One region of the Rhizobium sp. AC44/96 genome, then DNA from elsewhere that is predicted to be linked to it. Evidence: predicted binding sites of a transcription regulator. Region 1 holds the regulator's gene; each other region holds the start of a gene.
What was found. The regulator LexA, encoded in region 1, represses DNA repair genes until DNA is damaged. The targets are predictions, from matches to a motif close to TGTTCNNNNTGTGTTCNG.
Positions count from the first base shown of each region.

Region 2: a site for LexA is predicted at 1,887-1,904, ahead of dnaE (DNA polymerase III subunit alpha). Genes of this name have one in related genera too.
Region 3: a site for LexA is predicted at 1,472-1,489, ahead of A6U87_RS00575 (DNA recombination protein RmuC). Genes of this name have one in related genera too.
Region 4: a site for LexA is predicted at 1,841-1,858, ahead of A6U87_RS19450 (ATP-dependent helicase). Genes of this name have one in related genera too.

Region 1 is NZ_LXKO01000039.1:240,978-248,754, forward strand. It holds gene lpxB (lipid-A-disaccharide synthase) at 1-964, shown strand, start outside; gene gltA (citrate synthase) at 994-2,283, opposite strand; gene A6U87_RS26670 (ComEC/Rec2 family competence protein) at 2,770-5,019, shown strand; gene lexA (transcriptional repressor LexA) at 5,000-5,725, opposite strand; gene A6U87_RS26680 (VOC family protein) at 5,928-6,812, shown strand; gene kdsA (3-deoxy-8-phosphooctulonate synthase) at 6,809-7,651, shown strand.
Region 2 is NZ_LXKO01000039.1:38,665-46,441, reverse strand. It holds gene dnaE (DNA polymerase III subunit alpha) at 1-1,654, opposite strand, end outside; gene A6U87_RS25625 (hypothetical protein) at 1,959-2,543, shown strand; gene A6U87_RS25620 (DUF5680 domain-containing protein) at 2,614-3,078, shown strand; gene A6U87_RS25615 (ABC transporter ATP-binding protein) at 3,079-3,762, opposite strand; gene A6U87_RS25610 (lipoprotein-releasing ABC transporter permease subunit) at 3,777-5,084, opposite strand; gene proS (proline--tRNA ligase) at 5,104-6,426, opposite strand; gene A6U87_RS25600 (DUF1467 family protein) at 7,001-7,282, opposite strand; gene mce (methylmalonyl-CoA epimerase) at 7,414-7,777, opposite strand, start outside.
Region 3 is NZ_LXKO01000001.1:118,690-126,466, reverse strand. It holds gene A6U87_RS00580 (globin-coupled sensor protein) at 1-1,326, opposite strand, end outside; gene A6U87_RS00575 (DNA recombination protein RmuC) at 1,522-2,745, shown strand; gene A6U87_RS00570 (ribokinase) at 2,795-3,694, shown strand; gene A6U87_RS00565 (methyl-accepting chemotaxis protein) at 3,915-6,254, shown strand; gene ptsN (PTS IIA-like nitrogen regulatory protein PtsN) at 6,330-6,794, opposite strand; gene raiA (ribosome-associated translation inhibitor RaiA) at 6,858-7,433, opposite strand; gene rpoN (RNA polymerase factor sigma-54) at 7,683-7,777, opposite strand, start outside.
Region 4 is NZ_LXKO01000025.1:418,524-426,300, reverse strand. It holds gene A6U87_RS19450 (ATP-dependent helicase) at 1-1,740, opposite strand, end outside; gene A6U87_RS19445 (hypothetical protein) at 2,130-2,348, opposite strand; gene A6U87_RS19440 (hypothetical protein) at 2,376-4,310, opposite strand; gene A6U87_RS19435 (aminotransferase class V-fold PLP-dependent enzyme) at 4,498-5,946, opposite strand; gene A6U87_RS19430 (hypothetical protein) at 5,943-7,469, opposite strand; gene A6U87_RS19425 (RimK family alpha-L-glutamate ligase) at 7,502-7,777, opposite strand, start outside.

The DNA.
Region 1 (7,777 bases):
GACACTGGCGAAACGCATCCGCCAGACAGCCGCTTCCATCATCGCGGCGAATCCGGATGTGCTGCTGATCATTGATAGCCCGGATTTCACCCATCGGGTCGCCAAGCGCGTTCGCGCCGCGCGTCCTGACATGCCGATCGTGAATTACGTGTGTCCGAGCGTCTGGGCCTGGAAGGAATACCGGGCGCAACGCATGCTTGCCTATGTCGATCACGTCCTGGCCGTGCTGCCATTCGAGCCCGAGGCAATGCGCGTGCTCGGCGGACCGCCGACCACCTATGTTGGTCATCGTCTGGCCGTCGATGCGGATCTGCTTGAAACACGCCGGCTTCGCGCGCAATCGCCTGTGAAGGCACCCGCCGATGTCAGGACGATCATGCTGCTACCGGGCTCGCGCGGATCGGAGATCACCAAGCTCCTGCCGTACTTCGGCGACGCCATCGCCGAATTTGTCGAGCGCAACGGCGAGACGCGCTTCATATTGCCTACCGTGCCGCGCCGTGAAGCGATGGTGCGCGAGATCGTCAAGGACTGGAAGATCCAGCCGGAAATCCTGGTGGGAGCGCCCGCCAAATGGAAGGCCTTCGCGGAGGCTGACGCCGCCATGGCCGCGTCAGGCACTGTGATCCTGGAGCTTGGGCTTTCCGGTGTCCCCACGGTGTCTGTCTACAAGACGGACTGGATCATCAGCCTGATGACGGGGCGTATCAAGACTTGGACGGGCGCCATCCCGAACCTGATTGCTGACTATGCCGTCGTACCTGAATACCTAAATAATGTGGTTCGCGGCGCAAGCATTGCGCGCTGGATGGAGAAGCTGTCGGTGGACACCCTTCCGCGGCGCGCGATGATGGAGGGATACGATCTCGTCTGGCAAAGAATGCAGACGCAAAAGCCGCCCGGCGAGCACGCGGCGGAGATCGTCCTCGACGTCATTCAAAAGAAAAAGCCCGGTCATTTCTGACCGGGCTTTTTTGTGTCCGGGTGGGCCGATTAGCGCTTGGAAACCGGCATGTAGTCGCGCTTCGGCTCGCCGATGTAGAGCTGACGCGGACGACCGATGCGCTGCTGCGGATCCTCGATCATTTCGTTCCACTGTGCGATCCAGCCGACGGTGCGGGCGAGAGCGAAGAGAACGGTGAACATGGTCGTAGGGAAGCCCAGCGCCTTCAGCGTGATGCCCGAGTAGAAGTCGATGTTCGGGTAGAGCTTCTTCTCGATGAAGTATTCATCGGTCAGTGCAATGCGCTCCAGTTCCATTGCCACGTCGAGCAACGGATCGTCCTTGATGCCGAGTTCGCCGAGCACTTCATGCGTCGTCTTCTGCATGATCTTGGCGCGCGGATCGTAGTTCTTGTAGACGCGGTGGCCGAAGCCCATCAGGCGGAACGGATCGTTCTTGTCCTTGGCGCGGGCAATGTACTCGGGAATACGGTCAACCGAGCCGATTTCCTGCAGCATGTTGAGGGCTGCTTCGTTGGCGCCGCCGTGAGCGGGACCCCAGAGGCAGGCGATGCCGGCCGCGATGCAGGCGAACGGGTTTGCACCCGAAGAGCCGGCGAGACGAACGGTCGAGGTCGAAGCGTTCTGCTCGTGGTCCGCGTGCAGGATGAAGATGCGGTCCATGGCGCGGGCAAGCACCGGATTGACCACATATTCCTCGCAGGGAACGGCGAAGCACATGCGCAGGAAGTTCGACGCATAGTCGAGATCGTTCTTCGGATAAACGAAGGGCTGGCCGATGTGGTACTTGTAGGCCATGGCCGCGATGGTCGGCATCTTGGCGATCATGCGCAGCGAGGCAACCATGCGCTGGTGCGGATCGGTGATGTCGGTCGAGTCGTGGTAGAAGGCCGACAGGGCGCCGACACAGCCGCACATGACAGCCATCGGATGCGCGTCACGGCGGAAGCCGGTGAAGAAGCGCGACATCTGCTCGTGCACCATCGTGTGATGCGTGACGCGATAGTCGAAGTCCTTCTTCTGCGCGGCGGTCGGCAGTTCGCCGTAGAGCAGCAGGTAGCAGACTTCGAGGAAGTCACCGTGCTCGGCCAATTGCTCGATCGGATAGCCGCGATGGAGCAATACGCCCTCGTCGCCATCGATGTAGGTGATTTTCGATTCACAGGATGCGGTCGAGGTAAAACCAGGATCGTACGTGAAGGAAGCGGTGTTTTTGTAGAGGGCGCCGATATCGATGACGTCAGGGCCGATCGTGCCGCTTTTAACGGCAAGGTTGACCGACTTGTCACCGATTTTCAGTGTTGCGCTTTGATCCGTCATTCTGATCCTCCAAACTGGCGGGTGGCGCCATAAAAGCGCCATAGGGTTAAGCGTCGTCTGCGATAGCTATATGATCGCGGGGTTAATGCCAAGTTCTCTTGATGCCATTTTGTGCATCGCAGTATCAACTTTTAAGCACTACAGCGATGCCCGTCACGCATAGCAGAAGCCAATGATAATCCTTGTCTTTTCCGATCATTGATCAGCCTCTTCTTTTAAATCGATTATTGTTGCGCTCGCGCTCAAGAGCTTGCATTCTGGTTGCAATGGCGGCTTATTTCGAGGCGCAATTGCATGTCGGAGTTGAAAACGATCGAGGCAATGCCGACTGCTCAGAGCGCAGATACATCTGCGCGCCTGCCGATCAAGGGGGCTGTCGACCTTCGTGCCAAATCGACGCAGCTCCAGCTTACCCAATCCCTGAGACCCTGGCGGTCGCGGGTTGCAGGTCGAGCCTCCGGATACTGGCCGCATGTTCGCGTTGCGATGTCGCAGGAAGCCGAACATGGCTGGTACTTCCTGATGTCGCCGGTTCTTTTCGGCAGCGGCGCGATTGCCTGGTTTCAGTTCGACGCCGATCCTCCACTCTTGCGGCTTTGTGCCTGGCTGGCAGTCTTCGCGGTGATTGCCTTGGCATTAGGGCCTGCGCGGCCGATCGCGCGCAAGGCGGCGCTTGCGGTCCTGCTTGTCGTGTGCGGCATGCTGTCGAGCCAGGTCGAGACATGGCAGGCAGGGACAGTAATGCTCGATACGCCAGTGACGACCACGGTCACCGGCCGCGTCGAGCGCAGGGAAGGGGACGGAGAAGGTCGGTGGCGCTATATCGTTGCTGTTACTGGTACCCGCGAACCGACACTTGGCCGACCTCCAGAACGTGTTTCGCTCGTGGCGCGCGGCGCCTCCACGCCGTTTGAAATCGGGCAGTGGGTGACCGGACGTGCTCGCCTGACCCCGCCGTCCGGCCCAGCCCTGCCGGGCCTGGATGACTTTTCGTTCGGAGCCTATTTCGACGGCGTCGGCGCGAACGGTTTCTTCTATGGCGCGCCAACAGCGACCGTGGCACCCGAGACCGGCGATAAGCGGCAATTTCTGGCGGAGGGGATCGAATATCTATACGGCCTCAGAAGCACGATTGGAGACCGCATTCGATCCATTCTTCCCGGTGACACCGGTGCCTTTGCAGCATCGCTTGTCACCGACGAGAGACGTGCGATCTCCCGCGAGACGACGGCAGCTCTAAGACAATCCGGCCTCGCCCACATTGTTGCGATTTCGGGGCTCAACATGGCTCTCTCCGCCGGTATCTTCTTTGTCGGTTTTCGAATGGCGCTCAGTCTCCTGCCATCGGTGGCCCAAGCCTACCCGACGAAGAAGATCGCCGCCGCCGGCGCTCTTTTGGCGTTGACCGCCTACTACATGATTTCGGGCTTTGCCGTGTCGGCTGAGCGGGCATATATCATGATGATGATCATGCTGGTTGCAGTGCTGTTCGATCGACCGTCGATTAGCCTTCGCAACGTCGCCTTGTCGGCGCTGGTGATCGTGATGCTGTCGCCGTCGGAGGTCCTGGGTCCCAGTTTCCAGATGTCCTTTGCGGCGACACTGGCGCTGGTCGCCGGCTATTCCATCTGGACCGGGCGAAGGCCGACCGACAACGCCTTTCTCAAGCTTCCATGGGTCATGCCGGTGGTCGCCGTCGCACGCTTCTTCGGCGGCATCGTGCTCACTTCCATGATCGGCGGCTTCTCGACGGCGTTGTTTTCGATTGAGCATTTCCATCGGCTGAGCTCGTACGGCTTGCCGGCAAATCTCATGGCGATGCCAGTCATATCCTTCGTTGTCATGCCCATGGGCATGCTTGCGATGTTGCTGACGCCCTTCGGTCTCGATGTGCTGCCGTGGAAGATCGCCGGCCTCGGGCTCGATGTCGTCATCGGGATCGCCAAGCTCGTGTCGTCCTGGGGTGGCAATGTCGATATCGGGCGCCTGCCGTCCTGGTATTTCCCGGTAGCGGTTCTCGGATTTCTGGTCCTTACTTTGCTGCGAACGCGTTTGCGCTATCTGGGCGCCGCCATCGTCGGTATCGCGACATTCACGGTGGCGCTGCTGCCTTCGTTGCCCGCACCTGACGTCGTTGTTGCGGAAGACGGATCCCTGGTGGCAATTCTGCGCGGAACCCGCATGGCTTCCAACCGGGAGCGACCGCCCGATTTCATCTTCGGCCAGTGGCAGCGAGCCCTCGCCGCCGAAGAGCATCAGCCTCCGGCGTTCATCAAGGCCACACTTCCCAAGAAGACGAAGGAGCGCAACGATCGATCATATGCTCTGTCGTTTGACGAACGACGAGCGGTGCTTCGAACAATGCGCAACGCTGCGGCGAATGGCACGGCAAACAGTTTCGTCTGCGTTAAAGGCGCCTGGTGTATTGCCACTCTCGATAACGGCTATATCGTCAACGTCATCGAGGATTTGGCCTATCTCGGGCCGGCTTGCGACGCCGCCGATATCGTCATTACCCCGGCCCGCATTCGTCTGCGCGAATGTCGGTCCGGCGCAATGCTTATTACCGGCCAAACTTTGCGTCGAAGCGGCGCGGTCGAAATCTGTATGGATCAGCAGGGCACACCAGTCCTGACAACGACGTACGATGGCCTATCACGCCCATGGCGCATACATCGCGCCTACGATTGGCGCAGCGGTACGTTTGACGTCGCCGTCAGTGATATCGGCGAATAAGCCCTACCAGCTTGCCCTGAACCTTTACGCGATCGGGTCCGAAGATGCGTGTCTCGTAGGCGGGGTTGGCCGCTTCGAGCGCAATGGATGCGCCCTTGCGGCGGAACCGTTTCAGCGTCGCTTCTTCGTCGTCGACCAGCGCCACGACGATATCGCCCGGATTGGCCGTATTGCCATTGCGGATGATCACCGTATCGCCGTCGAAAATACCGGCTTCGATCATCGAGTCGCCCTTGACCTCCAGCGCATAGTGTTCGCCTGAGCCGAGCATGTCGGCGGGGACAACGATGTCATGCGTGTTATTCTGGATTGCCGAAATGGGCACACCCGCCGCGATCCGGCCCATGACCGGCACGGAAACGGAGTTGCCGTTGTCGGCACTCGGTGCCGGCTTGGCCGGTGCCGGAGGCGTGACCAGCTGAGGCTTGCCAAGGCTCCCTTCGATGACGCTCGGCGAGAAGCCACGTCGTTGCTGAAGGCTCGGATTATAGGCCTCCGGAAGCTTGATCACCTCGAGCGCGCGTGCCCTGTTTGGCAGCCGGCGAATGAAGCCGCGTTCCTCTAGCGCGGTGATCAGCCGGTGAATGCCGGACTTGGACGCAAGGTCGAGCGCATCCTTCATTTCATCAAAAGACGGGGGCACGCCCGACTCCTTCATTCGCTCGTGAATGAAGAGGAGAAGTTCCTGTTGCTTGCGCGTGAGCATTGAAGTCGGACCCCAGGGTTGTGAAACAAAGCCAGAACAGACACTATATGTTCCATATGTGTTCCGCAAGTGGCTAAATTTTCGTAAAACTTGGCTCTGAATTGTCCGGTTTTTACACTTCATTCGATCTATGCGGCGGTAGCCTCTTGCATTGTCTCGCTTAGCAGCGCACATCATTCGCGATTTCGGGAGAGGATCTGCCATGAGTGAAGCTCATCCGCTGGACCACGTGGTGCTGCCCGTCGCCAATATCGACCTTGCCAGGGAGCGTCTCGGCAAGCTTGGGTTCACCGTCGCGGCGGATGCGCGTCATCCGTTCGGAACCGAAAACGCCTGCATCTTCTTCGCCGACAAAACATACCTCGAGCCGCTCGGTATCGCGAGCGCCGATGCCTATGACGCCTCGGTCAAGAAGGGCAATGTCTTCACTGCCCGCGATCGTGCTTTTCGCTTCCGCTGCGGCGATGACGGTCTATCAGCGGTCGTCTTCGGCACGGCCGATGCCGATCGCGATCACGCCCGCTTCAACGCTGACAGGATAAGCGGCGGCGAAATGCTGCAATTTGCTCGACCGATGAAGATGCCGGATGGTTCCGAGACGACCGCAGCCTTTCGGCTTGCCTTTGCTGCCGATCTTCGCGCCCCTGATTTCTTTCTGTTCACCTGCCAGCGGATCAATCCTCTGCCCATGGACCGCAAGGCGCTTGAGACACATGTCAATGGCGTAACCGGTATCGCCGAGATCGTGCTGGCGGCACCGGATCCCAAGGCGTTTGCCACATTCCTGCGGTTTGCCTCCGGCGTGGCGTCGGTGCGGGAGGAGGCGTTTGGTATCAGCCTTGCCACCCCGAACGTCCGCATCAGCATTTTGTCGGCGGATGGGTTGAATGCCTATTTCGATCTCGTCGCGCCCAGCGCGGATCGCGGTCTGCGTGGCGTCGGCATTGTCTACAAGGTTGCTGATCTCGCCGTGACAGAAGCGCATTTGGCTGCTAACGGGATCACCTACACGCGTAAGAACAATCGAATTCTGGTGAAGGCTGCGTCCGGGCAGGGCGCGCTCTTCGCCTTCGAGGAGAAACGATGAGCCAGACAAATTCCGAAGTAACCGTCGGCCAGGGTACCAGCCAGGTGGTGTTTTCGAACGCCGGCAAGCTCTCGCTGATCGCCGGCCCCTGCCAGATGGAGAGCCGTGATCATGCGTTCATGATTGCCGGCGTGCTGAAGGAACTCTGCGACAAGCTCGGCATCGGTCTCGTCTACAAGTCGTCTTTCGACAAGGCGAACCGGACGTCGCTCTCCGCCCAGCGCGGCATCGGCCTGGAAACGGCACTTGAGGTCTTTGCCGATCTCAAGAAGGAATATGGCTTCCCTGTTCTGACCGACATTCACACCGAAGAACAGTGCACCGAAGTCGCCACCGTCGTCGATATCTTGCAGATTCCGGCTTTCCTCAGCCGCCAGACCGATCTTCTGGTCGCTGCCGCCAAGACGGGTCGCACGATCAATGTGAAGAAGGGGCAGTTCCTCGCACCCTGGGACATGAAGAACGTCCTCAACAAGTTGAATTCGAGCGGCAATCCGAACATCCTGCTGTGCGAACGCGGTGCCTCTTTCGGTTACAACACGCTGGTCTCCGATATGCGCTCGCTGCCGATCATGGCGGCGATGGGCGCCCCTGTGGTTTTTGATGCCACGCATTCGGTCCAGCAACCCGGCGGGCAGGGCGGTTCGAGTGGCGGCCAGCGCGAGTTTGTCGAGACGCTGGCGCGCGCGGCGGTTGCGGTCGGTGTCGCCGGTGTGTTCGTCGAGACGCACGAAGATCCCGACAACGCGCCGTCGGACGGTCCGAACATGGTCTATCTCAAGGATATGCCGAGGCTTCTCGAAAAGCTTCTGGCCTTCGACGCGATCGCGAAAGGCTGACGTTCAAAAGACTGACATGTTCGTGTAATAGGCCACGCACGAACATCGCTGCGAAGCATGCGCAAAGCGCCATTGTAATTTGCGCATCTTCGATTAAGACGGATTTCAAACGATTTATCCACCCTC
Region 2 (7,777 bases), 200 kb from region 1:
ACAGCGGGCGGTCGCCGATGACGATACCGGCGGCGTGGGTCGAAGCGTGGCGGTAAAGCCCCTCGATCTTCTGCGCGATATCGAGCAAGCGAGCAACGACCGGCTCCTTGTCGGCCTCCTCCTGAAGCTTCGGTTCCTCCTCGATCGCCTTTGAGAGTGGCGTCGGATTGGCGGGATTGTTCGGCACCAGCTTGCAGATCTTGTCGACCTGACCGTAGGACATTTCCAGCACGCGACCCACGTCGCGCAAGGCGGCGCGCGCCTGCAGCGAACCGAAGGTGATGATCTGGGCTACCTGCTCACGCCCGTATTTCTTCTGCACGTAGCGGATCACCTCTTCGCGGCGATCCTGGCAGAAGTCGATATCGAAGTCGGGCATCGATACGCGTTCCGGGTTTAGGAAGCGTTCGAAGAGCAGCGAAAAGCGCAGCGGATCCACGTCGGTGATGGTCAGCGCATAAGCGACCAGCGAGCCCGCACCGGAACCGCGGCCAGGGCCGACCGGAATATCGTGCTGTTTTGCCCATTTGATGAAGTCGGCAACGATCAGGAAATAGCCCGGGAACTTCATGCGTTCGATAACGCTCAGTTCGAACTCCAGCCGCTCGCGATAGTCCTTCTCTTCATAGCCTGGCGACATACCAAGCGACGCAAGACGATCGTTGAGACCCTCGACGGCCTGGCGGCGCAATTCCAGCGCCTCTTCGCGCTCGGCCACCTCGGGATCGTCGGTCGCACCGGTAAACCGCGGCAGTATCGGCTTGCGGGTCTTCAGGACGAAAGAACAACGGCGGGCGATCTCCACCGTGTTTTCCAGCGCCTCCGGCAGATCGGCAAAGAGCTTCTGCATTTCCGCGCGGCTCTTGAGATAATGGTCGGGCGTCAACCTGAAACGGCTGTCGTCGGAGACAATGGCGTTGTGGGCCACGGCCATCAGCGCATCGTGCGCGTCATAGTCGTCACGCGCCGGAAAGAATGCTTCGTTGGTGGCCACCAGCGGCAAATCGTGCTCGTAAGCCAGCTCGATCATCTTGCGCTCATGGCGCTTGTCATAGGTCCCGTGCCGCTGCAATTCGACGTAGAGGCGATCGCCGAACAGCCGCTTCAGGGACAGCAATCTGGCCTCGGCCCGTCCTGCATGGCCATCCTTAAGCGCCGTGTCGATGGGGCCGGTCGATGCCCCGGTCAGGGCAATCAGCCCGTCCGTGCCGCTCTCATCGAGCCACGACGAGCGAATGTGCACGGCCTGGCCGTCCTCACCGCCGAGATAGGCGCGGCTGACGAGATCGACCAGGCGTTCATAGCCGCCGTCGGTTGCGGCAAGAAGCACCACGGACGGCAGCTTGACCAACGCCTGCTGGCCACCACGCCGCTCCGTTTCCAAGCCGTCTTCCATGTCGATCGACAGCTGGCAGCCGATGATCGGCTGAAGTCCCTCGTCCATCGCCTTCTGCGAAAACTCGAGGGCGACGAACAGGTTGTTGGTGTCGGTAATGGCGATTGCAGGCTGGCTGTCGCCCGACGCCTTGTAGAGGATCTTCTTCAGCGGAAGAGCGCCCTCGAGAAGCGAATAGGCCGAATGAACACGCAGGTGAACGAACCCCGGCGTACCGCCGATAAATCCGTCCGAGCCGTCCTTTTCCGTACCCGCCATGACATGCCTTTCCGCGCATCCAAATGAATCGGGCGCATTGTCGGCATTGGGAGTGGCGATGTCCAGTTAAGTCCTGCGTATCGACCGCATGGCAGCCATGCGGTCCCCTGAATTCTACATTGCCATGCAGATCAGCGAGAAGCTGGCAACGAACATTGCGATGGAGGTGAATGCTGCGATATCGCGGATCATATCAGTCATTTGGCTCTCCTGTGCTCTTATGTTTTTATTTTGTTTTCTGTTTGTTCTATTGTCAACAGGAATCTTTTCCGCTTTTCTGGCTACGTGGCCACGGGAGAAAAGCATGTTTAAGATTGTACTAATCGCAGGATTGACCCTGTCGGCGGCGTTAACCGCGCAAGCCGAGCAGATTGATCCGGCACGCATCGTCGATGCAGCCAGCGGTGATTGGGATGCCGACGGGAAAAACGATCTTGCGCTGTTGGTTGCTCCAGCGGACAGCGCCAGCGATGACCAGATCGGCATCTACATCTATCTTCGTGACAGCGAGCATGAGCTCCTCAGACTTTCGCTGAGCGCGCCAAACAAGATCTGGGGCAGCACCAATGCGGACGGGATCTTCGGCCAGGAACCGTCGCTAAAGGCCGTCGGCAAATCCTCGATCGCGATACATTCACAAAACAGCGCCGTTGGGCGGGATCGCTGGGATCAGACGCTGACGGTCGCCTACCGCAACGAGCAGTTCGTCGTTGCCGGCTATACCTACAATCACTACGACACGCTCGATCCCGACGCCGCCGGCAGCTGTGACTACAATGCCTTGACCGGCAAGCTGCAGAAGGACGGCAAGGATGCCAGAGCCGAACCGCGTGTCATCCCACTCGCGGAATGGACCGACGAAACGGGGCAAAAGATCTGCGGACAATAGAGACTGTTCTCTTTTTGTTCTTTACAATTCCTTGCGTTCCTGAGAGGTTGCGCGGCGGAGGGAACGGCGCATGGATATTGCCGCATTGAATGATTTCATCGTCGAGGCGAAGGCCAACACCTATGTCGGTGGCGGTGGGCCAGTGCCGGCCTGTCGACCGGGATCGCATGACATCGGTTGTCAGCGCGGCCCGTGGCGTTATCTCGACAGCTATTTCGGCGGAGCCGATTTTGCCGGGCAGGAAGTGGTCTGGCTGGACAGCAAGCCGGTCTGGGCGATGAACTACTTCGGCCGCATCGTCGAGCATTCGCTGATCGACGGCGAGCGCGCGGGCGTCGTGATCAAGGCCGCGCTGTCCAAGATGTACGCCGAGTATCGGCGCTTTCTAGGCGGCATGGAATTCGAGCATGCCTTCGGTCTGTATGCCGACGAGAGCGTCGGCGATTGCAGTCATTTCAGCGGGCGCGAAGTGATCGTGGTGAACGAGCGCCGGGCCTACGAACTGGACTACCGCGGCGGTCTCATCCACCCCTGATCAGAAATCCACCACCTTGCCATCGGCAATCGTCACGCGACGATCCATCCGGCCCGCGAGTTCGTGATTGTGGGTCGCGATCAGCGCCGCTAGGCCGGACTGACGGACGAGTGCTTCCAGTGCATCGAAGACATAGCTCGCCGTCTCCGGGTCGAGATTGCCGGTCGGCTCGTCGGCGAGAAGCAGGCTCGGCGCATTGGCGACGGCGCGCGCAATGGCTACGCGCTGCTGCTCGCCTCCGGACAGCTCGCCTGGGCGATGTGCGCCGCGATGGCCGATCCGCATGTAATCAAGCAGCTGCGCGGCACGTTGCTTTGCTTCGACGCGGGGAAGACCCGCGATCATCTGCGGCATCATGATGTTTTCGATTGCGGAAAATTCCGGCAGCAGGTGGTGGAACTGGTAGACGAAACCGATCTCGCTGCGACGGATTGCCGTGCGCTTGTCGTCCGACAGCCCATTGCAGGGATGACCGTTGATGCTGACTTCGCCGCTATCGGGATGTTCGAGCAGGCCAGCGACGTGCAGCAGCGTCGATTTACCCGTGCCCGAGGGAGCGACGAGTGCGACGATCTCACCGCTGTTCAGGGTGAAATCCGCGCCTTTGAGGATCGAGAGCAGCGTCTCACCCTGGCCGTAGTGACGCTCGACGCCGGAAAGCTTGAGAACGGTATTCCGCTTCATGAAATGAGCATTCCTTATTCGTAGCGCAGGGCCTGCACGGGATCGAGCCTCGAGGCCCGCCACGCAGGGAAGATCGTTGCGATGAAGGAGAGGGTCAGCGCCATCACGACCACCGAGATCGTTTCACCGAGGTTCATCTCGGCGGGCAGCTGGCTGAGGAAGTAGAGCTGCGGATCGAAGAGCACGGTGCCGGAGACCCAGGAGAAGAACTCGCGGATCTTTTCGATGTTGACGCAGACGAGGACCCCGAGCCCGACGCCAGCGACCGTCCCGACGATCCCGATCGCCGCACCCGTCATGAAGAAGATCCGCATGATGGCACCCGAGGTCGCCCCCATGGTCCGCAGGATGGCGATGTCGCTACCCTTGTCCTTCACCAGCATGATGAGGCCGGAAATGATGTTCAGAGCGGCGACCAGGACGATCAGCGTCAGGATCATGAACATGACGTTGCGTTCGACCTGGAGTGCCGAGAAGAATGTCTGGTTGCGTTGGCGCCAATCGGTGATGGCGATCTGGCGGCCGGCCGCGGCCTCGACCTTCGGCCGCAGGTTGTCGATGTCGTCCGGGTTGTCGGCGAAGAGTTCGATCGACTGCACCAACCCGTCGGCATTGAAATAAAGCTGCGATTCCTCGAGCGGCATGTAGATGATTGACGCATCGTATTCCGACATGCCGATCTCGAAGATACCCGAGACTTTGTAGGATTTGACGCGCGGGTTGACACCCATCGGCGTAATGTCACCTTCCGGTGATATCAGGGTGATGTTGTCGCCCGCCTGGAGGCCAAGCTGGTCGGCCATGCGCGAACCGATGAGAACGCCCTGCCCGGCCGCGAAGCCGACAAGGTCGCCGGACTTGATATTTTCGGAAACGGTTTTGACCTTGGTCAGGTCTTCGGGACGAATACCGCGCACCAGCGCTCCCGTTCCTGCCCCGCCGGCGCCCGATGCGAGCGTCTGGCCCTCCACAAGCGGCAGCGCCAGCTTGATTCCAGGGACCGCAGCAAACTTGTCGGTCAGCGCCGCATAGTCGGTGAATGGTCCATCCACCGGCTGCACGATCATATGGCCGTTGATGCCCAGGATACGGGAAATCAGCTCCGTCCGGAAGCCGTTCATGACAGCCATGACGATGATGAGCGTCGCCACGCCGAGCATGATGCCGATGAAGGAGAAGCCGGCGATCACCGAAATGAACGCCTCCTTGCGGCGCGCGCGCAAATAGCGCCACGCCACAAGGCGCTCGAAGGTGGAAAATGGCCGGCCGGCCGGAGCCAAGCCGGATTTGGAACCCCGCTGGCCCACCGCTGCGTCTGCCATTTTGCCTCCCGCCTTCTCGTTAGCCCAAGAGCTTGTTGATTGCCGCTTCGATGGTCATCGTTTCGCGGGCACCCGTCTTGCGGTCCTTGACTTCCACTTCGCCGTTCGCGACCGCACGCGGACCGGCAATGATCTGCAACGGAATACCGATCAGATCGGCGGTCGCAAACTTCGTGCCGGCGCGGTCGTCGGTGTCGTCATAGAGCACGTCCTTGCCGGCGTTCGAAAGCGCGGCATAGATGGTCTCGCAGGCGGCATCGCAGGCAGCGTCGCCTGCCTTCATGTTGATCACGATCGCATCGAACGGCGCGACTGAGTCTGGCCAGATGATTCCGTTCTCATCATGCGATGCTTCGATGATGGCGGGAACAAGGCGCGTCGGGCCAATTCCGTAGGATCCCATGTGAACGGGGTGTTCCTTGCCGTCAGGACCCTGCACCTTGGCGCCCATCGGCTCGGAATATTTCGTGCCGAAGTAGAAGATATGGCCAACTTCGATGCCGCGCGCGGACAGGCGGTCGCTTTCCGGGATCGCATTGAAAGCCGCCTCGTCGTGCATTTCCGATGTGGCCGCGTAGACCGACGTCCACTTCTTGAAGATCGCGTCCAGATCGGCGACGTCGTCGAAATCCGTATCAACAGCCGGAATGTCGAAATCGACGAAATCCTTGTGGCTGTAGACTTCAGACTCGCCGGTGTCGGCCAGAATGATGAACTCGTGGCTGAGATCGCCGCCGATCGGGCCCGTATCGGCACGCATCGGAATGGCACGCAGCCCCAGGCGATCGAAGGTGCGCAGGTAGGCTGTGAACATCTTCTTGTAGGAATGCTCGGCGCCTTCACGCGTCAGATCGAAGGAATAGGCATCCTTCATCATGAATTCGCGCGAACGCATCGTGCCGAAGCGCGGACGGATCTCGTCACGGAACTTCAGCTGGATATGGTAGAGGTTGAGCGGCAGGCTCTTGTACGACTTCACGTAGGAGCGGAAGATATCCGTCACCATCTCCTCGTTGGTCGGGCCATACAGCATCGGGCGATCCTGGCGGTCCTTGATCCGCAGCATTTCCTTGCCATAGGCATCATAACGACCGCTTTCCTGCCACAGCTCGGCAGACTGCAGAGTCGGCATCGAGAGCTCGATCGCGCCCGCGCGGTTCTGCTCTTCGCGAATGATGTTGTTGACCTTGTCCAGTACACGCTTGCCCAACGGCAGCCAGGAATAGATGCCCTGCGACTGCTGCCGGATCATGCCGGCGCGCAGCATGAGCCGGTGGGAGACGATTTCCGCCTCCTTGGGATTTTCCTTGAGGATGGGCATGAAATAGCGAGACAGACGCATGGCGAATTCCAAAGCTGTTGGGACACCGCGGATCGCGGAATCGAAGGCGATGATAGATATTGTGAGCGTTCATAACCGCTTCGCGGCCGGAAAGAAACCCGGCAAAGGTCCGCGCAGACTTCCGTAAATGCAAGTTCGCGCCTGCAAAATATAAACGCGAAGAAAAACATGAGATTATAATGGTTTGAACGAAATCCTTATCAACAGAAAAAAAATGCTAGAGTGTAGCAAAAATGCAAAAAAACCTAATGACAAAGCCCATTCTTTGAGCTAGCTTTAGCCCACAAAACAGGCAGGAAGCTAAATTCTTGTCGATTTCGCGGTCAAGTCTTGGGAGGATCAGATCTTAGGCGCGCTCGTCGCAGCCCCGGCAACGGTTAAGGATCACGCGATACTTAAAACAAGGCTTTTAGCCTTGTTTTTTTTTGCCTTTTAGCTTCGGCATTCGTTCCCCAGGCACGATGAGACTGCCGCAACGTAAGCCATGCATTCCGTTAGGGAAGCTCATGGCGCAATTTGATGACATCTGTATGACGGCAGAAACCGCAGCTGCTCAAATGCTGAGCAAACGCCCTTAAACGTTCGAGAACGAAGGCCCGATCTGCGGCAGGGCATCGAAGCCCCATCCAAAGTAATTCGAAGAAATATACCAGGCGGCGTAGATCACGGCCGAAACGATAGTCGTCATCGAGAAGACGAACAGCGGCCGGAAACGGGTCGGTGCACTGTGGACCGTACCCAAGACGATGTCGTTGTCTTCAGCCTGGGTGCGAAGGCCGATCGGCAGGACGGCAAAAAGCGTCAACCACCAGACGATGAAATAGACGGCAAAGCCCTGAAGAAATGTCTGCAGCATAAAGTGTCCCGCCGAGCGCGCTGTGACTATCGCGATTTGGCTGCTTATAGGCCGGATCTAGTGTCAACACAAAGGCCGGTGTTGATCCTTGCTGAGATTTGCCGGCTTTGTGTCACTCTGCCGCAGCCGGCTCAGACTTGCTCGAGTTCGACCAAGGCACCGAAGAAATCCTTCGGATGAAGGAAGAGCACCGGCTTTCCATGCGCGCCGATCTTCGGCTCACCGTTCCCGAGCACCCTCGCCCCGGCGCGGACCAGATGGTCGCGGGCGGCGGCAATATCGTCGACCTCGTAGCAGATGTGGTGCATTCCGCCCGATGGGTTCTTTTCAAGGAAGGCCGCGATCGGCGATTCCGCCCCAAGCGGCTCGAGCAGTTCGACCTTCGTGTTCGGCAACTCCACGAAGACAACGGTCACGCCATGCTCCGGCAAGGCCTGCGGGATGGATACCGTCGCTCCGAGCGTATCGCGATAGACGGCTGTCGCGGCAGCGAGA
Region 3 (7,777 bases), on a different contig from region 1:
GGCAACGCTGACTTCGTTGACACCGGTTGCCTGATCGCGGGCGGCGGCAGCGATATCGGCCACGAAGCTGTTGATGATATCGATGCGTGTGATCATGTCGTTCAGCGCCTCGCCGGTGCTGCTGACGATATCAACGCCCTCGTTGACCTGGGTCGAGCTTTCCGAGATCAGGTTCTTGATCTCCTTGGCTGCGTCGGCGGTGCGCTGCGCCAGCTGGCGGACTTCCTGCGCGACAACGGCAAAGCCTTTGCCGGCTTCCCCGGCGCGCGCTGCTTCGACGCCGGCATTCAGGGCAAGCAGGTTCGTCTGGAAGGCGATTTCATCGATCACGCCAATGATCTTGGCGATCTCGGTCGAGGACTTTTCGATACCGGCCATCGCGGAGACGGCGCTGGTCACGAGTTCGCCGGAGTTCTTGGCCTTCTGCTGCGTCTCGCGCACGGCGCCGGATGCCTTCTCGGCATTGGCGGCCGTCTGGCCGACGCTGACGGAGAGCTGCTGCAGGGCAGCCGAGCTTTGCTCGACGCCAGCCGCCTGCTGCGCCGTACGCAGGGCGAGATCGTCCGATCCCTTGGCGATTGCGTCGGTTCCCTGCAGGATTTCACCGGACGTTGCCCGAACCGAGGCAAACGACGTGCGCAATGCGGCAACGGCGCGGTTATAGTCGTCGGCCATGTCCTTGAAGTTGCCCGGCAGATCCGGCAGCGTTGCCTCCAGATCACCGTTCGACAGAGCCTCGAGGCCGCGACGAAGATGCGTCAGCGCCAGTGCCTGGTCCGCTTCCGCCTTCGCACGCTCTTCCTCGAGCTTCAGGCGCTTTTCTTCCAGCGTTTCGAGGTAGACGGAGATGGAGTAATCCATGTCGAGCATGGCGGCCTTGACCACGGCGGAGAGCTTTTCCGCAAGGATCTTGCCCTGCTGGCGCGCGAACATCGACGGCCACTGCTTTTCCATCAAACCCTTGATGAGATCACTCATCAGCAGGGCATAACCGCCGATATACCAGCGCGGCTCGAGGCCGATGCGCGCATGCGTGCGGCCGACGGCCATGACGCCCTTGACATAGGCTTCATCGAAATTGCCACCGGCCAGATTGGCCCAGTGATCTTCCTGGCGCTTCTTGGCGTGGTTCATATGCGCCTTGTCAGCGAAGAAGCTGGCGACGGCCGGCGTCTTTGCCAGCTTGCCGTAGAACTTGTCGAGGGCACCGCTGAGCAGATCGGAGATCGTCGGGCGCATTTCGCGCAGCGACGCCCGGGCCCCATCATCCAGCTCGATGAAATCGAGGCGTTGCTTGAGGGCGTTGTCGGCTGGCTGGCTGCTCATGATATCTCTGCTTTATGATTGGTGCTGAAAGAGAAATTTGAGCAGAGCTTTTGCCGAATATAGTTTCGCAAACGTTAAATAAGCATCCGAATTTTCGACTAGTGGATTGCTTCGGTTCACGATTTCCATCATCGGACCAGCTCAATGTTCACGTTTTGATCTAGCCAAGTCTGGCGAGTTTGCTATGCTGACGCCATGAACGCTACCCCCGACTCGTTTTCAGCCATCCTCTCAGAGATCAATCCTGTCATGCTGGCGCTGGCTGGCGGCGCAATTGCCGCCGTGATCGTGCTGATGCTCGTTTTCCTCATGCGCAGCAGCCAGTTGCGGCGGGAGCAGGCTGACGAAGCGAGCCAGCGCGCCATGGAGGCCGATGCCCGCATGGCCGAGCTTCTAAAGATCCAGGCCGAGATGCACGGCCGCATGTCGACGATGGCGGAGGTGTTCGGCTCTCGCCAGGCGGAACTCAATCAGGCGATCAACCAGCGCCTGGACGGAATGTCGCAGCGGGTCAGCACGACGATCACCGAACAGACGAGGTCGACACACGAGAACCTGCAGCGGCTGCAGGAGCGGCTGGCGGTTATCGATGCCGCGCAAAACAACATCCAGACGCTGGCCAAGGACGTGGTCGGTCTGCAGGCCATCTTGTCGAACAAGCAGACGCGCGGCGCCTTCGGCCAGTCGCGCATGGAAACGATCGTCGCGGACGGCCTGCCGATGGGGGCCTATACCTTCCAGCACACGCTTTCCAATGGATCACGCCCGGACTGCACCATTCGCATGCCGAATGGCGCGCCGCCTCTGGTCATCGATGCGAAATTCCCCCTGGAGGCATGGAATGCCATTCGCGACGCCGGCGGTCCCGACCTGACGAAAGTTGCCGCGCAGCAGTTCCGCCGCGACATGGAAACGCATATCCGCGATATCTCGGAGAAATACCTGATCCAGGGCGAGACGCAGGACACGGCATTCATGTTTGTCCCGTCGGAATCGATCTTCGCCGAAATTCACGAAAACTTCGAAGCGATCGTGCAGAAGGCACACCGTGCGCGGATCGTCATCGTCTCGCCATCGCTGTTGATGCTGTCGATCCAGGTCATACAGGCGGTGCTGAAGGATCAGCGCATGCGGGCGCAGGCGCACGTGATCCAGGGTGAAGTCGCCAATCTGATGGACGATCTGGGCAGGCTCGATGAGCGGGTGCGCAAGCTGCAGGGCCATTTCGCCATGGCGCAGAAGGATGTCGACATGATCGTCACCTCGGCCGACAAGCTCAACAAGCGCGGCGCCAAGATCGAGGCGCTGGAATTCGAGGGCGGCGACGGCGGCAAACCCGATCGCGACAGCGACACGGCGACGAAATCCGTCGAAAGCCGCACCGGGCTCCTCAAGCTCAGGGTAGTTGACGACGAGTGAGCCCTTCGGGCAGTGTCGCCGCCAAAGAAGCATCGGACGGGACACCTTCATGATCACAGTTTTCGGCTCCATCAACATGGACCTCATTGCCACCACCGAACGGCTGCCGAAGCCCGGCGAGACGGTCGCGGGAAATGGCTTCTCGACGGCCGCAGGCGGCAAGGGCGCCAACCAGGCGCTCGCCGCTCGCCGCGCGGGATGCGGTGTCCGCATGGCCGGCGCGGTCGGCAAGGACAGCTTCGCGGTCCCGGCGCTCGCGCTGTTGAAGGATGCAGGCACTGAGCTTGAAACCGTCAAGACAGTCGATGAACCCACGGGGACGGCCCTGATCCTCGTCGGCGGCGACGGCGAGAACATGATCGCGGTCGTGCCGGGCGCGAACGGCACCGTGACGGCTGACGACGCCGACAGAGCTGTCGGCGCGATGAGCGACGGCGATATCCTGATGCTGCAGCTGGAGGTTCCGGTTGCGGCGGTCGAGCGGGCGCTCGCTGCGGCCAGGGCGAAAGGCGTCCGATCGGTTCTCAACCTCGCGCCGCTGATCGACGACGCGGCGCGCCTCGGCCGGCTCGCGGATATCGTCATCGCCAACGAGACGGAGTTCGAACGACTGGCCGGCCAGGAGAACATGAGCGCGGACGAAAGAGAGGCGGCCCTGAAGCGCCTGAATGGCGAAACTGGCCAGACGCTGATCGTCACGCTCGGGGCGGACGGCGTCATCGCCATCCGCGACGGCCACCTGTCACGCGCCAAAGGCCTGAAAATCGAGCCGGTCGACACCGTCGGCGCCGGCGATACCTTCTGCGGCTACTTTGCCGCGAGCCTGGACGAAGGACTGGAATTCGAGGCTGCGCTTCGCCGGGCAGCGGTTGCCGGTTCGCTTGCCTGCCTGAAGCAGGGAGCTCAGCCGTCGATCCCGCTTAGCGGCGATGTCGCAAAAGCGCTCTAACGGCTTCTAGCCTGCGACATTTTGAATGCCGCCTGCCAGTCGCCACTGAAATTTGACGGCATTTCATTCAAATTTAAGAGATTTCTGGCGATCTTCCGATTGATCGCCAGACCTTCCTCCGAGGATCGGGCATTCGTAATGGCTGCCCCATGAAGGGGCCACGCCTTCGTGTCTGTGTCGATGAATGCATTATCCGACACATCCTTCCCCCGAGGAACCCATGTTTATCTTTCGCATGAAATCGCTTGCGGCCAAACTTATCCTCATTACCGGCATTTCCATCGCATTCGTCCTCCTCGTTTCGAACTTTTTCCTGATCGGTGAGACGCGCAGCCGCGTTCAGACGCTCACGATGGATCAGGCCAACCTCGAGGCGAAGTCGATCGCGAATGAAGTTGCCTCCTCCGTCGGCGAACTCGCAGGCGCAGCCCGCTCGATGGCCGGCACAATCAGCCGTGGCCAAGAAGGCAAGTATCTCGACCGCAAATCGGTCGTCGATATGCTCAAGGCAAACGTCGAGCATAACCAGTTCGCATTCGGCAGCTGGTTTGCCGAAGAGCCGAACGCCTTCGACGGCCAGTCGCCCACGATGGCAGGCAAGGTCGATTTCGGCTCGTCCAAGGATGGAACCTTCAACCCCTACTGGACGAAGAAGAAGGATGGTGGCTTCACCTTCTCTACCTTCGATTCCGACTACAAGGCCGGCTGGTACGCGCTGGCTGCGGCAAGCAAGAAGGGCGCGCTGTCGCCGCCTTACGCCGAAACCACCACCGGCGAAAACACGGCCATGACCTCGATCGCCTACCCGGTCATGTCGGGTGGCAAGCTGATCGGCGTCAGCGGCGTCGACATCTCGCTCAAGTCGCTGCGGGACAAGCTTTCGTCCCTGCACCCCTTCGGCAACGGTCGCGTGACGCTGCTTTCGCAGAGCGCCGATTGGATCGTCGCGCCGAAGGCTGAGCTGTCCATGAAGCCATACGACGGCGTCGGTCTCGATGCGGTCAAGAGCGCGCTGACCTCGCTGCAGCCTGCTGTCGTCAAGGACCTGACGTTCGACGGCTTCGAGCCCTTCGACCGCGTGGTCTATCCGTTCGCCCTGCCTGACGTAAACACCAGCTGGGTGATCCTCGTCGACGTTCCGCACAGCGCCATCAACGCACCGGTCCAGGACCAGACGCTGATGATGGTCATCGCCGGTATCCTCGTCCTGATCGCCGTCATGATCGCTCTCTATGCAGCGGTTCGCTCGTTCGTACAGCGTCCGCTCAGCGGCCTTGTCGCCAGCGTGAAGGCGCTTAGCGACGGTAGCTACGAACAGGCCGTCGCCGGCCAGGATCGTGCCGACGAAATCGGTTCCGTCGCCAAGGCGCTGGAAGGCTTCCGCTTCGCACTGGCCGATACCCAGCGCCTCGAAGCCGAGGCCAACAGCCAGCGTGATGCCGCCGAAGCCGAACGCGGCCGTTCGGAGTCCGAACGCCAGCAGTCGGTCACGTTGCAGCGCCATATCGTCTCGATCGTCGGTGCGGGCCTGTCGGAGCTGTCCCAGGGCAACCTCGGCCACCGCATCACCGACGACTTCCCGGGCGAGTACGGCAAGCTGAAGCAGGACTTCAATGCCGCGCTCGAGAGCCTGGAAGAAACCATCAAGACGATGAACCTGAGTGTCGTGAACATCGGTTCCGGTACGAGCGAAATCAGCGGCAGCGCTTCCGATCTCGCCAAGCGCACCGAACAGCAGGCCGCCAGCCTGGAGGAAACCGCCGCCGCGCTCAACGAGCTCACGGCACAGGTCAACTCCAGCGCCGAGAACGCCCGCACGGCAGCCGACAACGTCAACCACGCCTGCGCCGACGCTGAAAAGTCCGGCGAAGTCGTCCGCAAGGCGATCGCCTCGATGCATGGTATCGAGCAGTCGTCGACGGAAGTGTCGCGCATCATCGGCGTGATCGACGAGATCGCCTTCCAGACGAACCTGCTGGCGCTCAACGCCGGCGTCGAAGCCGCGCGCGCCGGTGAAGCCGGCAAGGGCTTTGCCGTCGTCGCTCAGGAAGTCCGCGAACTGGCCCAGCGCTCCGCAAACGCCGCCAAGGAGATCAAGACGCTCATCAACACCTCGGCCGTCCAGGTCAAGGAAGGCGTCGATCTCGTCGGCCGCGCAGGCGATACGCTGCACAAGATCTCCGAACAGGTGATGGGTATCAACAACCTGATCCGCGAGATTTCGGCATCGGCCAGCGAACAGGCGATCGGCCTGAAGGAAGTCAACCAGGCCATGAACCAGATGGACCAGGTGACCCAGCAGAATGCGGCAATGGTCGAAGAGACGACAGCCGCCAGCGTGGCGCTGAACGACGAAGCCCAGACGCTGCAGCAGCTCGTCACGCGCTTCCGCGTCGGCGGCTCCAGCAATGCCGCAGCCCTGCGTTCGACCGCGCAGCAGATGCGCGCACCGGCTGCGCCGGCATATCGCCCGGTCGCGCCGGCACCGGCGCCGCGCCGCGCCGTCGCACAGTCGCGTGGCTCGGCAGCCCTTGCCCAGGACAGCTGGGAAGAGTTCTGAGCCAAGGCACGGCTCTAAACGAAAAAAGAGGCGCCTGAGCAATCAGGCGCCTCTTTTTAATTAGTTCTATCGAAATCAGGCCGCGTTCGAGGTCTGCTCTTCGTTCAGGAATGCATAGATCGCCGAAGCCGAATCCGTCGCGCGCAGCTTGGCGACGAGATCGTGATCACGCAGCACGCGCGCGATGCGCGACAGAGCCTTGAGGTGGTCCGCACCGGCCCCTTCAGGCGCCAGGAGCAGAAACACGAGATCGACCGGCTGATCGTCCAACGCTTCGAAATCGACCGGCTGGTCGAGGCGCGCAAAGATGCCGACAATGGAATGGATGCTTGCGAGCTTGCCGTGGGGAATGGCGATGCCGTTGCCTACGCCGGTGGAACCAAGGCGCTCACGTTGCAGAACGACGTCGAAAATTTCCCGCTCGGACAGCCCGGTGACCTTGGACGCCTTGGACGCCAATTCCTGGAGGAGCTGTTTCTTGGAACTTACCCTGAGGGCGGGAATGATCGCATTTTGCTGCAGCAAATCTGCCAATGCCATTTCTTCTTCCTTCTGCGCCAAGACTCGGAGGAGCGGCGGGTTCCGCCGCTCCTCGCTTTCATCTCAGCTTTTGATGTTGGCTGCGTCTATCCAGCCAATGTTGCCGTCTTGCCGACGGTAAACGATGTTCAATTGTTCTTTGCCGGGGCTGCGGAACACCAGCAACGGTTCGTCCGTCATATCGAGCGCCATCACGGCGGTCGCAACAGACATGGTCTTCAACTGCTTGGTACTTTCTGCGACGATGGCCGGCGCGAAATCGTCGGGAATTTCATCGTCGTGATCCGGCATACCGTCCATGACGGTGTAGGCGACTTCGGCAAAACCATTCAGATGATTCCCGGCGTGATGATCCTTCAGCTTGCGCTTGTAGCGGCGAAGTCGCTTCTCAATACGTGCGGAAGCGGCATCGAAGGCCAACTGCGGATCCATCGCTTCTCCGGCTGCGTGCAAAACCACGCCGCTGTCGAGATGAACCTTGCAATCGGCGGAAAAGCGGGCGTTGGCCTTCTGCACGATGACCTGACTAGAATACCCTCCGTCGAAGTATTTCGTGACGGCCACACCAATTTGGTCCTCGATCCGCTGACGGAACGAGTCACCAATTTCCATATGTTTACCGGATACACGCACACTCATGGAGTTTCCCTTCTTATGTGGTTTGCGAGTACCAGTTTACGCCAAGGCTCATCCGCATCCAAGCACTTCGCGCGATCCCAAGCAAGATCGACCGAAGTTCTCGGCTGCGTGCGCCCTGAGGATGATGGGGATAACCTCCGACGCTATCCACAGCGCCGATTTCGGCGGCTTCTAGCCAGAAGTTACCAAAAAGTCAACAGGCAGTCTATTTCACGCGGGAATACACGCACAGGTCACATGTGACCGAACTCAAAAGCCGGCGACTTTCGCCAAGGCCCGCTTCTCCCGCCGGCGCTGCACGGACGAAGCAATGTTCATGGCCTCACGATACTTCGCAACCGTGC
Region 4 (7,777 bases), on a different contig from region 1:
GAAGACGGAACGCCACTCCTGCCCCTTGGCAGAATGGATCGTGGAGAGGATCAGATAATCCTCGTCAAGCAATGGCACACCGGCCTGATCGCTTGTGGCATCGGGTGGGTCCAGCGTCAGCTCGGTCAGAAACCGCTCGCGGTTCGGATAGCCGCCGGCGATCTGCTCCAGTTGCAGAAGATCGGCCTTGCGCGTGTCGGCATCTTCATGGATGCGGTCGAGATGCGGCTCGTACCAGCCGCGCACCGTCCCGATCTCGCTTGGCCAGACAGCCGAGGATTTCCGCAATCCGGACAGGAGATTGGTGAAATCCGCCCAGGCATCACCGGTTTTCGGTGGCGGCGGGATCTCGGCAAGCGACAGCAATGGCTCGGGCTCGGCCGCGATCGTGTCGAGGATCTTTCCGGCTGTTTGCGGACCGATGCCAGGAAGCATCTGAAGAAGCCGAAAACCCGCCACGCGATCGCGTGGATTCTGCGCAAAGCGCAGCACCGCGAGCAAGTCCTTCACGTGGGCACTGTCGAGAAACTTCAGGCCGCCGAACTTCACGAAGGGAATATTGCGACGCGTGAGTTCGATTTCCAGCGCGCTGCTGTGATTGGACGACCGGAAAAGCACCGCTTGCTGCTTGAGTGACGTGCCAACTTCACGGTTCGCCAGGACCTGTTCGACGATGTAATTTGCCTGATCGACCTCATCCTTGACGGTCACGAGCAGCGGGCGTTGCTCGGATTCACGATCCGTCCAGAGGTTTTTGGTGAATCGCTCTCTGGCGAGATCGATGACACCGTTGGCGGCGGCCAGGATCGGCTGTGTCGAGCGGTAGTTGCGATCGAGCGTGATGACGTCGGCTGGCGCCGGCGAAAAGGCCTTCGGAAAATCCAGGATGTTGCGAACCGTCGCGGCGCGAAAGGAATAGATCGACTGGGCATCATCGCCAACCACGGTGAGCCCGTGGCCCCCAGGTTTCAACGACATCAGGATCGACGACTGCAAGCGATTGGTATCCTGGTACTCATCGACCAGCACATGATCGAAGCGATTGCCGATATCCTCGGCAAGCAAAGGATCGGAGACCATCTGCGCCCAGTAGAGCAGCAAGTCGTCGTAATCCAGGACATTCTGCGCCTGCTTTGCCTCGACATATCCGGCAAAAAGCTGCTTCAGCTGCTCCTCCCAGCCGAGCACCCAGGGATAAGCGGATTTCAGCACGTCGATGATGCTGCTCTCGGAATTGACGACGCGAGAGTAGATGGCAAGGCATGTGCCTTTCGTCGGAAAACGGCTGTCCGTCTTCGACAAGCCAAGTTCGTGGCGAACAAGGTTCATCAAATCGGCGCTGTCTTCCCGGTCATGAATGGTAAAGTCGACGTTGAGACCGATCTGCTCGGCATACGTTCGCAGCAGGCGCGCACCGATCCCGTGAAACGTGCCCGCCCATGCCAGCGCATCAGTCATGACCGCCGCATTGTCACCCAGCACCTGCCGACAGATGCGCTGGACCCGCCGCGCCATTTCCGCCGCGGCTCTACGGGAAAAGGTCATGAGGAGGATACGGCGCGGATCAGCACCATTGACGACAAGATGGGCGACCCGGTGAGCAAGTGTATTGGTCTTTCCGGACCCTGCCCCGGCAATGATCAAGAGCGGCCCAGCCGCCGCTCCATCATTCAAGCCCACCCCATGTTCAACCGCCTCGCGCTGGCGATCATTCAGTTTTTCCAGATATGTCGCGCCCATTACCCTCTGCCACTTTACGGTTCCAATCGCCGGCTTTCCGCTCGTTCTTGGCAACGAAATCAGCGGATAAGCCCCTAGAAGATCGACTCACCGTCGCGCTCAGAACAAAAATAGAACGTACCAGTTCGTGGGCGGGCTGAAAAGCCTGCCTCGCGACACCGACTGAATCCAACGCGGTGGGTGGAGCTGATGCGCCGGCGGGCATCAGCGGTCTCTGGCGATTTTGCGAGAACGCACACCGTCAGGCATAGTCATCGATTGCGCCGCAATAACCCCCTCTCTCCAGGCTCGGAAACGAGTTACTCAGGGCGCACAACTCTCTAGCTCTCCGTCGCGCCAACGCGACGGAGTCAGAGTCTGCAGCTGAGTTTGACGAAAATTACTTCCGCTTAGCCGTCGTAGTGGCCTGAGAAGACCTGCTCCGCGGACTTGACGACCACCGCGAGGTTCACGCCTTTCGTGATGACTGTTCCCCCCGCCCTCAGGTCGGCAACCGCCTTGAGCGTGCCCGCCTTGGGGGCATCCAGCGGCTGGACGGTGCCGGCTCCCAGATCGGCGACCCAAAGACCATCTTCACCTGCAATGCTGATGACTACGACTGCGGACATGCTCTTCCCCTTTTCAACGGTTAACGTTCAAAATCCTGCCTTCTTCAGGCCTTCACGGTAGAGATCCTTCTGCCACTGCTCCTTGCTCGGAACGGCGGCAAGCCATTTGTCGACATCAAAATTCGGGTTGGCCTCCCGAACCCTTCGCACGCAAACCCGCGCCATGTCCTGGCGGCCGAGCATGGCCCAGCTGGCGGCGGCCAGCCGGTCGGCCAGGCTCGGGTCGGCCATTCGGCCTATGTAGTCCAGTGCCGCCTGGAACTCGCTAAGCGCATAGTTCGCTCCCGCCGCGGTCCAGAGATAGGGGTCGGGGCTCAGCGGATTGAGTTCGATCGCCCGTTCGATCTTCTGCAAAGCCATGCTCGGGCGCGAGCAATGCACCAGCGTATCGGCATGATCGGCGATGACATCGGCATAGTGTGGCGCAAGGTTTTCAGCCACCTCCATCGCCTCCGCGCTCTCATCGAATGCGCCCTGCAGCAGCTTGGCGACGCCGAATTCCCGGAAACCATCGGCGAAGTCCGAGCGTTTCTCGATGGCCTTCTTTGCTAGGTTCTCCGCCTGGGTTAGCAGGTCGATGTCGCCTCGAGCCGTCAGCAGCCACTCCTTCGAATAGGTCCGGCCCATCGAACTGAGCGCCGGCGCAAAATCCGGACTTGCGCTGAGGGCTGCGCGCATCTCGCCGCGCGCGCGGCGAAGGTTGGGCAGCGTCAGCCTTGCTAGATGTTGCCGGCCAACGAGGTATCGATGGTAGGCGATCGGATGCAGCTGAAGATCGGCACGGACCTCCTCGTGGCGCGCGATTTCACTCGATACGCAAAGCGCGATCTGCCGGGAGATCGCCTTGCGATCGCGCAAGAGCGAATGGTGCGTCAGGCGAAAGCGATCAGCCCAGAGGATCTGGCTGTCGTCAAAGAAGATCAGCTGGACAAACAGCGTAACTTCATCGCCCACGGCGTTGATCCGTGTCTCGAGCACATAGTTGACGTTGTGGCGTTCGAAGAAGGCCGCCTGCGTTTCCTGATGATGGCTAATCTGGATCGCCGAATAGGGGGCAATGACCTGCAGGCTGTTGAACGCACAAAACCCGATCGTTATGTCTTCAATCAGGAAGGCGGCAAGCGAGGCCGCATCGGCGTGCGTGGATTGATTGGTCGGCGGCAGCAACACCAGCCGAGGCACGGTAATGCCAAGCTCTCCCGACACCAGTGGCAAGCCGGACGCTCCGGAACCCTCAAAGGGAGCCGAAACGCGAGCGGCAACCTTTGGTTTTTGCTCGCTTGGCTTCAGTTGAAGCGTGTCGAGCCCTTTCGCGATCGCATTGCGGCGCTCCTCGAAAAAAGACTGCAGCGACGCCACCTGCTCGCCGGCGTCAAGCGACTGCACGAGCAGGTTCAGCGTATCCTGATCCCGCGGCCCCGATTTGAATAGGATGATGGCAGCATCCCTCAGGAGCCTGGATTGCTCCTTGGTCTGTGCCAATTGCGAGGCTGATCTCAGCGTGTCTTCCAGGAGGTCGCCATGATACTTTTCCCGCTCGGAGAGCCAATGCCTGAACTCACGGCTTTGCGTGCTGGCCGTTCCCAGGAATGTCTGGTCCATTAACCTTACAAGGCCTTTAAGCCGGACGAACGGATCCGGCTCGTCCCCGACGAGCAGCAGGTCGGAAGACAGCGCCGCGCGATTGATCGAGACCGCACTCCCTTCCAGAGACAGGACCTCGACCCCAAGTTCATTTTGAAGTGCCGCAATTCTCGAAAGCAGCTTTCGCAAGGTGGAATCCGAGATGCCGCGATCCCGTTCTCCCCACAAGAAGCGATCCAACGTCGCTCGGTAGGCGGTCCCCTGCTCACTCGTCAGCAAATATGCAAGCAACAACAGGCCTTTTTCAGGGAATGCAACCACGTTGCCCTCCCTGTCCATGAGCTGCAGTTTCCCGAAGGTCTCCAGGACAAAAGCCATTCCTGCTGTCTAAGCCTCTCGCGCGTGTTGCGTGTCCGCCAGACGCCACATTGTCACGATGTTTCCCGAGATTCAACGGCTGCATTTCTTCAGGAGGTACGCATAGGTTGCGTCCATCGATCCAGAACCCGCGATTGGGGGTTGCTCTTAATGAGCAGTCGTACCCCGAGTTTTCAATGCTTTCGAGTTATCGGGCGGACGCAGCCAGGTAGCTTGTCAGCACATCCAGGAAGCGATCGATATCGGCTCTGGTCGTCCGATGGTTGACGATCGCGCAGCGGATCGCCAGTTCGCCTTTGATCGTCGTCCAGGACGGCACGGCCGAACCTGCCTCGTGGAGATCGAGTACCATGTTCCGGGTGAACTCCGTGTCAGCCCCGCGGATCCCGAAACAGACGATGTTGAGGGCAACGGGCGCCTTCAGTTCGAACCTCGGATCGCTGCCGAGACGATCCGCGAGGTAGCGGGCGATCTCACAGGTGTTTGCAATGGAATTGCCGATCCGCTCGCTGCCAAGCGCTTCGATGGTCATCCAGGTCTTCAACGCACGGAACCCGCGCGACAGGTCCGGCCCGAGATCGCAGGGCCAGGTTTCACCGGCGGCAAGCCCCCTGTTGGCGCGCTGCAGATAGGCCGCCGGCTGCGCGAAGGCCCGCTTGTGGGCAATGCTGTCGCGCACCAGCAGGAACCCGGCATCATAGGGAACATGCCCCCATTTGTGGAAATCGAGCGCCACGGACGCTGATTGTTCGATCCCGGCAAATAGCGCGCGCATGGATGGGGAGAGCATTCCAAGCGCTCCGATCGCTCCGTCGACGTGGAACCAGATACGTTCACGACGCGCGATCTCTGCGATTTCGCCGAGCGGATCGATCGCCCCCGTGTTGACGGTTCCCGCGGTACCGACGACCAAAAAAGGGAGAAACCCATCTCTGTGATCATCTGCTATCTGCGCCGACAGGGCGTCAGTTCGCATCCTGCCCTGGCTGTCGACGTCGATCGAGCGAAGGTTGTCCGAGCCGATGCCGCACAGCTGCATTGCCTGGGCAATACACACATGCGCCTCGCGGGATGTGTAGGCCAGGAGCTGCTGTGGCGTATTGCGTAGGCCGGTCTCGCGGCTGGACTGCCCCATCGCCTCGGTCTTGGCGATGGTGACGGCAAGGAAGTTCGCCATCGAGGAGCCGGTGACAAACAATCCGCTGGCGCCAGCCGGATATCCGAGCGCCTCACCCATCCAGCGGACAATCTGCTGCTCGACCTCAACGCCGACATGGTCGCGTCCGCCACAGTTGAGGTTCAGGCCGGCTGCGACAAGTTCGGCCAGCATGCCGACAGGCGTGCCCGCCCCGTGAACCCATCCCATGAATAATGGATGCAGATTGCCGGTCGCGTAGGGAAAGACATGGGTGCGAACGTCATCCAGGACATCCCCGAGGTCGCGCGATGCCGCTGGCAGCGGACGCGCAAATCGTTCCCGGATCCCGGCGTCCATGGGCCGCCACACGGGCTTCTGCCTGATGCTCGCGATATGGTCGATCGTGTCGTCGAGCAGCCGGTGCGCATTCTCACGAAACTGCGCCCAGTCATCGGGATCAAGGCCGGACGGTGCCTCGGTGGGATCGTCGTCCCTCATGCACGCCGCTCGGTTGCCCGGATCGCGGCCCACTTGGCAAACACGATGTCGAGGTTGGACTCGATCGGCTTGAAGGCTTCCTCCAAGCTGTTGCCCAACGCCATGCGCCCCGAGACGGTCGCGATATCCAGGGCGGACGCGGCAACACGTAGCACGCTGCGCGAGCCCAGCTTCACCGCCTGGCCCAAGTGGCAAACGGGCCCCTCACCAGCCTCGCGCATGGCCAGATGGATGCTCTGTGCCTGTGCGAAAGACGCAAATGCGCCGGTCTCGTCGATGATCGTCATCGGCACGATCGCACGGGAGCCAAGGTGTTCGCCGTCATCCTCCGGGTGAAGAAAGGCCCCGTCGATATCACCGATCCGGGCGCGAACCAGCTGGGCGAATTGCCGCTTGATGAGACCCTGCAGACCGTCATCAACGGCAATGCTGTCGGCAAGATTTGCCAGGGCCGCAACCCATCTGAGACCGAGCCCGAGATTGAGTTCCGAACCGAACGCAAAGCCTATGCCCGCCCGAAGGGTTTCCGGCCAGTCGTAGAGCGCCGTGTATTCGGCCAGACCTGCCGGAAGGTCGACAATGGACCCCAACTCCTCCGCGATCGATCCAGGCACCAGAAGCGCGCCCGCAAATGGCGGCCCGGCGATGAACTTCGAACCGGTCACCGCGACCATGAAGCCATCCGCGATGTCCTGGCGCACCGCCGCGTTCGAGCAACGATATTGGCACGCATCAACGATCACACGCACCCGTCCGGGCGCAAGGCCACGGACATGGCGAGCAGCCTGTCGTGTCACGCCGGTCAGACCCGTCTTCGACGTATCGAGCACATGAACGAGCACATCCCGGCCGCGCTTGAGTTCTCGTTCGACCATGGCAACGAGATCCGCGTCGATCTCATCGGGCAGTCTGGCCTGGCCAATTTCGTTGCGGATCGAAATCGCGCACACATCGATGCGATCGGCCGATATACCTTCAAGCGGCGCGCCGGCGGCCACCGGACGGCCGAGCGCGGTCAGATCGGAATAATGGCGGCCGGCTGCGGCGAGCGGAACACCGCTCCCCGTCTCATCAGGCGCAATCAGGATGTTGGTCAAGGGGCGTGTCGACAGGCCCGCCATCATGCAGATGGCCAGAAGCTCCACATCGGTGCCCGACGCGGCAAGAATGATCTCCGCGTCACCACAGGCAAGTTTGTGACGGATACTGGCTCGCAGGTCGTCAAACCATCGATCGACGGTAACCGACGATGGTGTGTCCATTCCGAACAGCCGCTGCAACTCGTGACCGGCAGCGGCCAGCCCCCTGGCAGACACGTTGCTTGCGGTCGTCGATGCGAACGAAATCTCGTCTTCCGCCAGCGTCGTGCGCGTTCCATACCGGTTTCGGCCGGTGAACGGATCAGACAGGATTCGACGGTCCCCGCCGGCGCTCAGCAGAAGCGACAGGGAATGGAAAAGCCCCTCGCTTCCGAGCGACCGATCATTCAGTGCCTGCTGGATCCGCTGCTCAACCGGAGGCATGGCGACCCCGTGTTGCGCGATTGCGAGAGCCTTCACTGGCGCCACGGCTGTTCATGCGTGACTGCCGCACCCGGCAGATGGGACATTGGAGATGCGCCCAACACCGCGCGTTGTTTCAACGCATTCTCGAATGCGGCGAAGAGCTTGTTCATCGCCGCTTTCTTGTACGGGAAGACCTTCTCCGAATCCATGGAATGGACGATCATCGCGACATCCGCCTCAAACAGGAACAGACGTCCGTCATCAAGCTCGGCGCAATCGATCGCAAAGTAGTCCAGGCCGATATGTTGGTGAAGCGCATCGAATGC